2 regions of the Kitasatospora sp. NPDC028055 genome follow, and region 1 is predicted to be linked to the other one. Evidence: predicted binding sites of a transcription regulator. Region 1 holds the regulator's gene; the other holds the start of a gene.
The links. Region 1 encodes HrcA, which represses chaperone genes, less so after heat shock. Its sites were predicted from a motif close to TTNGCACTCNGNNNNNCNGAGTGCNAA; they were not measured.
Positions count from the first base shown of each region.

Region 2: groL (chaperonin GroEL) is a predicted target of HrcA. The motif match lies at 2,358-2,384, and genes of this name have one in related genera.

Region 1 covers NZ_JBEZXE010000002.1:437,336-441,747, forward strand. Annotated here, with positions in the region: gene dnaJ (molecular chaperone DnaJ) at 1-1,078, opposite strand, end outside; gene hrcA (heat-inducible transcriptional repressor HrcA) at 1,157-2,191, opposite strand; gene htpX (zinc metalloprotease HtpX) at 2,459-3,379, shown strand; gene AB0F71_RS05910 (hypothetical protein) at 3,425-4,009, shown strand; gene AB0F71_RS05915 (DUF3097 domain-containing protein) at 4,033-4,412, shown strand, end outside.
Region 2 covers NZ_JBEZXE010000073.1:23,564-27,975, forward strand. Annotated here, with positions in the region: gene AB0F71_RS37655 (hypothetical protein) at 1-74, shown strand, start outside; gene AB0F71_RS37660 (hypothetical protein) at 71-430, opposite strand; gene groL (chaperonin GroEL) at 579-2,201, opposite strand; gene AB0F71_RS37670 (cold-shock protein) at 2,548-2,751, opposite strand; gene AB0F71_RS37675 (MoaD/ThiS family protein) at 3,302-3,580, opposite strand; gene thrC (threonine synthase) at 3,608-4,412, opposite strand, start outside.

The sequences.
Region 1 (4,412 bases):
CGGACGGCCGCTCCTCGCCGCGCAGCAGCGAGAGCCGGCGCAGCAGCTCCTCCTGCTCGGCGTCGAGCTTGGTGGGCGTCTGCACCTCGACGTGCACTATCAGGTCGCCCCGGCCGCCGCCGCGCAGGTGGGTGATGCCCCGGCCGTGCAGCGGGATCGACTGGCCGGACTGGGTGCCGGGCCGGATGTCGACCTCCTCCAGCCCGTCCAGGGTCTGCAGCGGCACCTGGGTGCCGAGCGCGGCCGCCGTCATCGGGATGGTGACGGTGCAGTGCAGGTCGTCCCCGCGCCGCTGGAAGACCGCGTGGGTGGTCTCGGCGATCTCGACGTACAGGTCGCCGGACGGGCCGCCGCCGGGGCCGACCTCGCCCTCGCCGGCCAGCTGGATCCGGGTGCCGTTGTCCACACCGGCCGGGATCTTCACGGTCAGGGTGCGGCGGGCCCGCACCCGGCCGTCGCCGGCGCACTCGGGGCAGGGGGTCGGCACCACGGTGCCGAAGCCCTGGCACTGCGGGCACGGGCGGGAGGTCATGACCTGGCCCAGGAACGAGCGGGTGACCTGGGACACCTCGCCCTTGCCGCGGCACATGTCGCAGGTCTGGGCCGAGGTGCCGGGGGCCGCGCCCTCGCCGTTGCAGGTGGTGCAGGTGACGGCGGTGTCGACCTGGAGTTCCTTGGTGGTGCCGAAGGCGGCCTCCTCCAGGGTGATCTCCAGCCGGATCATGGCGTCCTGGCCGCGGCGGGTGCGCGAGCGCGGGCCGCGCTGGCCGGCCGCGGCGCCGAAGAAGGCGTCCATGATGTCGGAGAAGCCGAAGCCCGCCGCGCCGGCGCCGAAGCCGCCCGCGCCACCGCCGCCGCCCGGCGACAGCGGGTCGCCGCCCAGGTCGTAGACCTGGCGCTTCTGCGGGTCGGAGAGCACCTCGTAGGCGGCGTTGATCTCCTTGAACCGCTCCTGCGTCTTCGGGTCCGGGTTGACGTCCGGGTGCAGTTCGCGTGCCAGGCGCCGGAACGCCTTCTTGATCTCGTCCTGCCCCGCATCCCGTCGGACGCCGAGTACCGCGTAGTAGTCCGTGGCCACCAAATGCTCCGCTTGTTCCGCCTGTAGTAGTGCTGCGACTGGACGCCGGCCGTTGCGAATCCAACGGCCGGCGGTGTGCTACGACTCGGCCAGGATCTGGCCCACGTACCGTGCCACCGCCCGCACCGCCCCCATTGTGCCCGGGTAGTCCATCCGGGTCGGACCGATCACACCCAGTTTGGCCACACTCTCGTCGCCCGAACCGTAGCCGACCGAAACGACCGAGGTGGAATTCAGCCCTTCGTAGGCGTTCTCCCGCCCGATCCGGACCGTCATCGCGGCGTCCGTGGTCTCACCCAGGAGGCGGAGCAGGACGACCTGCTCCTCCAGGGCCTCCAGCACCGGCTGGATGGTGAGCGGGAAGTCGTGCCCGAAGCGGGTCAGGTTGGCGGTGCCGGCCAGCATGATCCGTTCCTCGTTCTGCTCGGCGAGCGCCTCGAACAGCGTCGCCAGGACCGTGCTGACGGTCGGCCGGTCGGCCGCCTCGAAGGCCGCCGGGAGCTCCTCCAGGAGCCCCGGGACGTCCGGCAGCCGCTGGCCGGCCGCCCGGGTGTTGATCCGCGAGCGCAGGTCCGCCAGGACCGTCTCGCCGACCGTGCCCGGGCAGTCGACCATCCGCTGTTCGACCCGGCCGGTGTTGGTGATCAGCACCAGCATCACCTTGGCCGGGGCCAGCGCCACCAACTCGATGTGCCGGACGGTGGAGCGGGTCAGCGAGGGGTACTGCACCACGGCGACCTGGCGGGTCAACTGGGCGAGCAGCCGCACCGTACGGGTGACCACGTCGTCCAGGTCGACGGCGCCGTCCAGGAAGTGCCGGATCGCCCGGCGCTCCGGGGAGCTCATCGGCTTGATCTCGGCGAGCTTGTCGACGAACAGCCGGTAGCCCTTGTCAGTGGGGATCCGCCCGGCGCTGGTGTGCGGCTGGTGGATGTACCCCTCCTCCTCCAGCGCCGCCATGTCGTTGCGCACGGTGGCCGGGGACACCCCGAGGTTGTGCCGCTCCACCAGGGCCTTGGAGCCGACCGGCTCCTCGGTGCCCACGTAGTCCTGGACGATCGCGCGCAGCACGGCGAGCTTGCGGTCGTCCAGCTGGCGGACCTCTCCGGCCATGGGGCACGCACCTCCGTCTTCGCACGTTGTCCGTCTGTGATGCTGCGAGCCGCTCCGGGGAGGGCCCCGACCCTGGCACTCTGCACGCACGAGTGCCAAAACCGTACCTGCCAGTGTACGGCCCGGGTCGTACCGCAGGAACGGCCCGGCCGGGGTGATCCTGCCCGCAGTTCCGGACGGCCACCGCGACACTCCGCGTGCACGGGTGGTGCCCCGGGGCCGTCCGGGTGGCAGCATCGAAAGCGACGGCGAACGGAGGAGCAAGCGATGTCGAGCTCGGGCCAGCACACCCGTTTCGCGCCCGACCGCGGCCTGACCAGCCGCATGGTCGGGACGATGTTCGTGATCGGGCTGCTGTACGTCGGTTTCACGGGCCTGCTGATCGCGCTGCTGCGCGGGGCCTGGCCGCTGATCGTGCTGATCTCCGGCGGGCTGTTCGTGGCCCAGTTCTGGTTCAGCGACAAGATCACCGAGCGGGCCATGGGCGCCCACCAGGTGACCGAGGAGCAGTACCCCCAGCTGCACGGCACCATCGACCGGCTCTGCGCCCTGGCCGACATGCCCAAGCCCCGCGTGGCGGTCGCCGACAACGACATGCCGAACGCCTTCGCCACCGGCCGCAACCCGCAGAACGCCGTGGTGTGCGTCACCACCGGCCTGCTGCGCCGACTGGAACCCGAGGAGTTGGAGGGCGTCCTGGCGCACGAGCTGTCGCACGTCGCCCACCGGGACGTCGCGGTGATGACCATCGCCGGCTTCCTGGGCGTGCTCGCCGGGGCGATGACCCGGGTCGCGATGTACGGCGGGTTCATGGGCGGCAACCGCAACAGCAACGACCAGAACGCGGCCATCGCGGCGCTGGTCATCCCGCTGGTGTCGATCGTGGTCTACGCGATCAGCTTCCTGCTCACCCGGCTGCTGTCCCGCTACCGCGAACTGGCCGCCGACCGGGCCGCCGCCCAGCTCACCGGCCGGCCCAGTGCCCTCGCCTCGGCGCTCACCAAGGTCACCGGGCAGATCGCCGCCATCCCCACCGAGGACCTGCGCAAGGCCCAGCCCTACAACGCCTTCTACTTCGCCCCGGCGCTGAGCGCCAGGGAGACCGCCTCCCAGCTGCTCTCCACCCACCCGACGCTGGAGAAGCGGCTGGCCCAGCTGGCGAAGATCTCCGAGCAGCTCGGCCGCTGACCCCCCACCGACCCGCCCCGCCCTGCCCCGCCCGAGAGGACCGCCGTGGGATTCCTGGACGCCCTGTTCGGCCGCACCAAGCCCGTCAAGCCCGACCTCGACCAGCTGTTCGGCCTGCCGTCCGCCGCGCTCACCCTGGAGGCCGGGGCCGGGTTCCTCCCCACCGGGCTCGGCTCGGTCTGCTTCGCGGCCGTCGAGGGCGCCGCCTTCGTCCAGGTGGAGCAGCAGGTCCGGGCCCTGCTGGACGCGGACACCGAGCGCGGCGGCGTCCCGGTGGAGGCCTCCAAGGACGGCTACGGCTACTCCTGGCTGCTCACCCGGCACACCCCCGAGGAACTCCCGGAGCTGGTCAACGACCTGCACGCGGTCAACAGCGAACTGGAGGCGAACGGCTTCGGCCCGCAGCTGCTCTGCTCCCTGGTCGTCTTCCGCAACGCCGAGGGCCAGTCGCTGGCCCTGGTCTACCTCTACAAGCGCGGCACCTTCTACCCCTTCGCCCCGATGCCCGGCGGCGGCGAGCGGCGCAACAGCCCGCTGGAGCTCCAGGTGAACGCGATGCTGGGGAACGACCTGCGGCTGGAGAAGGACCTCAGCCGCTGGTTCCCGGTCTGGGGCGCGCCGGGTCTCTGACACCCCGTCCGTAAAATCGCCCCATGCACAGCCACCAGTACGGACCGGACCTCACCCCGCCGTGGAAGAAGCAGCAGCCCGCACCCGAGGTGCCGGCCGAGCGGGACCTGGTGGTCGAGGAGGCGGCCACCGGCTACTGCGGGGCGGTGGTGCGCTGCGAGCGGACCGCGGAGGGGTTCACCGTCACCCTGGAGGACCGCTTCGGCAAGCACCGGGTCTTCCCGCTGGTGCCGCGCGGCTTCCTGCTGGAGGGCAGGGTGGTCACCCTGGTGCGCCCGGCCGCCCCGGCCGCGCCGCGCACCCCCGCCCGCACCGCCTCCGGCTCGATCGCCGTGCCCGGTGCCCGGGCCCGGGTCGCCCGCGAGTCCCGGATCTACGTCGAGGGCCGGCACGACGCCGAACT
Region 2 (4,412 bases), on a different contig from region 1:
ACGCCCACCGGCGCCTCGCCGCGACCGCCCGCACCAACCTGACCACCGAGCTCGAACAGCTCGGCGAGGACTAGGCTCCCAGCTCCCCCACCGGCGCCACCACGGCCCCCTGCTTGCCGCACACCCAGTGCGGCTCCGGCCCCAACTCGGGCTCCACGCCCAGCGCGTGCGGGTCCCCGTCGGCCGCGCAGGTGGTGCACAGCGGCCACCGGCCGTACGCCTCCAGCAGCGCGTCCTGGACGTCCTGGGCGACCAGCCCGAGCACGTAGTCGGTGCCGTCCGGCCACTGCTCCAGCCACCAGCGGCGGTGGGTGACGGCCTGCTCCACCAGCGAGACGACGGCGGCGTCCGCCACGTCCCGCGCGGTGAGGTCGGCCAGGATCAGGGCCCGGGCGTTGTGCAGGGCGGTCTCGATGTCATCGGAAGCCATCCGTCCATTCTCCGCGGCCCGCCCATGGGTTCAAAACACAGGCCCGAGGCCGGAGCGGCCCGCGCCCGAAACGCCGCGTGGGCGGCCCCCCGAAGGGAACCGCCCACGCGGACGAGGATCAGCCGATCCGATCGGAGTCCGATCAGGATCAGAAGTCCATGTCACCGCCCGGCATGCCGCCGCCGGCGGCCGCGGCGGCCTTCTCCGGCTTGTCGGCGATGACGGCCTCGGTGGTGAGGAACAGCGCCGCGATGGAGGCGGCGTTCTGCAGCGCGGAGCGGGTGACCTTGGCCGGGTCGATGATGCCCTCGGCGATCAGGTCGACGTACTCGTTGGTGGCGGCGTTCAGGCCGTGACCGGCGGGGAGGTTGCGCACCTTCTCCACCACGACGCCACCCTCCAGGCCGGCGTTGGTCGCGATCTGCTTGATCGGGGCCTCCAGCGCCACGCGGACGATGTTGGCACCGGTGGCCTCGTCGCCCTCCAGCTCCAGCTTGTCGAAGGCGACACCGGCCTGCAGCAGCGCGACGCCACCACCGGCGACGATGCCCTCCTCGACGGCGGCCTTGGCGTTGCGGACGGCGTCCTCGATGCGGTGCTTGCGCTCCTTGAGCTCCACCTCGGTGGCCGCGCCGGCCTTGATGACGGCCACGCCGCCGGCCAGCTTGGCGAGGCGCTCCTGGAGCTTCTCGCGGTCGTAGTCCGAGTCGCTGTTCTCGATCTCGGCGCGGATCTGGTTCACGCGGCCGGCGACCTGGTCGCTGTCACCGGCACCGTCGACGATGGTGGTCTCGTCCTTGGTGATGACGACCTTGCGGGCGCCACCCAGGAGGTCCAGGCCGGCGTTCTCCAGCTTGAGACCGACCTCCTCGGAGATCACGGTGCCGCCGGTGAGGACGGCGATGTCGCCGAGCATGGCCTTGCGGCGGTCGCCGAAGCCCGGGGCCTTGACGGCGACGGACTTGAAGACGCCCTTGATCTTGTTGACGATCAGGGTCGACAGGGCCTCGCCCTCGACGTCCTCGGCGATGATGACGAGCGGCTTGCCGCTCTGCATGACCTTCTCCAGCAGCGGGAGCAGGTCCTTGATCGAGCCGATCTTGGAGTTGGCGATGAGGATGTACGGGTCCTCGAAGGTCGCCTCCATCCGCTCCAGGTCGGTGGCGAAGTAGGCGGAGATGTAGCCCTTGTCGAAGCGCATGCCCTCGGTGAGCTCGAGCTCCAGACCGAAGGTGTTGCTCTCCTCGACGGTGATGACGCCTTCCTTGCCGACCTTGTCCATGGCCTCGGCGATGAGCTCGCCGATCTGGGTGTCGGCGGCGGAGATGGAGGCGGTGGAGGCGATCTGCTCCTTGGTCTCCACGTCGGTGGCCTGGGCCAGCAGCTGGTCCGAGACGGCGGCGACGGCCTTCTCGATGCCGCGCTTGAGGGCCATCGGGTTGGCGCCGGCGGCGACGTTGCGCAGACCCTCGCGAACCAGGGCCTGGGCGAGCACGGTGGCGGTGGTGGTGCCGTCACCCGCGACGTCGTCCGTCTTCTTGGCGACCTCCTTGACGAGCTCCGCACCGATCTTCTCGTACGGGTCCTCGAGCTCGATCTCCTTGGCGATGGAGACACCGTCGTTGGTGATCGTGGGGGCGCCCCACTTCTTCTCCAGCACGACGTTGCGACCCTTGGGGCCGAGCGTGACCTTCACTGCATCGGCGAGCTGGTTCATGCCACGCTCAAGGCCGCGGCGAGCTTCCTCATCAAAGGCGATGATCTTGGCCATCAGAAGTGGTCCTCCGGGACACGGTCGACTGCTCGGACCAAGGGGTGCCCGCGACGGACGGCCCTGGTGCGCGGAGGTCCATTCCCCTACCGCTCCCGGGGGCCTCACCGACCCGGTCCGCTGTCACTCTCACACTGTGAGTGCTAACGCCAATGATTAGCACTCCGGGTGGTCGAGTGCAAGCCCAATGACCGACCCGCGAGCCACCGTCCGCCCCCGCGCGGGAGCCCGGACGGCCCGCCCGGGGAACGCGAACGGGCCCGTACGACGCGTGTCGTACGGGCCCGTCGAGAAGCGAGTGGTCACCAGCCGTGGGCCGCGCCGAGCTCCTGGGTGCCGGAAGAGGTCAGACCGCCGCGCGGACCATGTCCGCCTGCGGGCCCTTCTGTCCCTGGGAGATCTCGAACTCGACCCGCTGGCCCTCCTCGAGGGTGCGGTAGCCGTCCATCTGGATCGCGCTGTAGTGGACGAAGACGTCCGCACCACCGTCGACCGCGATGAAGCCGTAGCCCTTCTCCGCGTTGAACCACTTGACGGTGCCCTGAGCCATTCCGAACTCCCCTAGTGCTGTGCTGGCCCTTCACGGGCCCGCAGGTCGCGGGCCCGGGTCTGGTTTGAAGGCCGGCCCGGGGAACCCCCCCTGGGCGCAGCCGTGCACGCCGCAATCCTCCGCAGCGGGGCGCCGGACGGCTTCCGTGAGCGGCTGATTACGTCGACCGCCGCTGAATGTATCCGGATCGACGCCCTCTGCAACAGGGTCAGCCGCCGGGAATTCCGCAGCCCCGTCAAGAGACAAGAGCGAACAAACCGGGAGAAAATCGGCAATCAGCGCCGGACATAGCGGACGAATTACTCAAATGCCTGCAGGAATTCTGACATCTGCCTGACATGTTTCACGGCCCCGGCCCCGGGGCGGTCTCAGCGTCCGGACGAGCTCCGGCGAAGCACCCAGTGCCGGAAGGGGAAGCCCTGTTCCCAGCAGAGCCACACTCTACTCCGACTCCGACCGAAAATATTCCCGCCGAAATGCAAGCGGCCGCCCGCACGCACGGAGAGTGGAATTCCGTACGCGCGGACGGCCGGGAAACGGCGGGAACGGCTCAGCAGCCGCCGGCCACCGCCGGAATGATCGAAACGCTCGCACCGTCCGTGATCCCGGTCGCCAGACCGTCGGCGAACCGCACGTCGTCGTCGTTCACGTACACGTTGACGAAGCGGCGCAGCTTGCCGGTGTCGTCCAGGATCCGGGCCGCGATGCCCGCGTGGTTGTGCTCCAGGTCGGCGATGACCTCGCCCAGGGTGGCCCCCTCGGCGGTCACCTCGGCCTCGCCGCCGGTGTAGGTGCGCAGGATGGTGGGAATGCGGACGGTGGCGCTCATGACTCTCCTAGCGGGGTGGGGGGTGGATCAGGCGGACGCGAGGCCGGCGGCGTGGAAGGAGTCCAGCGTCGGGCGGATGACGGCGGTCATGCCCGCCTCGGAGACGGCGTCCAGCGTCTTGAGGCCGTCCCCGGTGTTGATCGCGACGGTCTCCTTGGCGGGGTCCAGCAGGCCGGTCTCCACGAGCTTCTTCAGCACGCCGACGGTCACCCCGCCCGCGGTCTCGGCGAAGATCCCCTCGGTCCGGGCCAGCAGCCGGATCGCCGCCACCACCTCCGCGTCCGTGACGTCCTCCACCGCGCCGCCGGTCCGCCGGGCGATGTCCAGCACGTACGGGCCGTCCGCCGGGTTGCCGATCGCCAGCGACTTGGCGATGGTGTCCGGCTTCACCGGCCTGATCACGTCCCGGCCGGCCTTGAACGCCGCCGACACCGGCGAGCAGCCCTCCGCCTGGGCACCGAAGATCCGGTACGGCCGGTCCTCGACCAGACCCAGCTTGATCAGCTCCTGCAGACCCTTGTCGATCTTCGTCAGCTGCGAGCCCGAGGCGATCGGGATGACGATCTGCTCCGGCAGCCGCCAGCCGAGCTGCTCGCAGATCTCGTAGGCCAGCGTCTTGGAGCCCTCGCCGTAGTACGGCCGCAGGTTGACGTTGACGAAGCCCCAGCCCTCGCCGGCCGGGTCCCCGATCAGCTCCGAGCAGAACCGGTTCACGTCGTCGTAGTTGCCCTCGATGCCGACCAGCTCACCGCCGTACACCCCGGCCATCACGACCTTGCCCTGCTCCAGGTCGTGCGGGATGAACACGCAGGAGCGGAACCCGGCCCGGGCC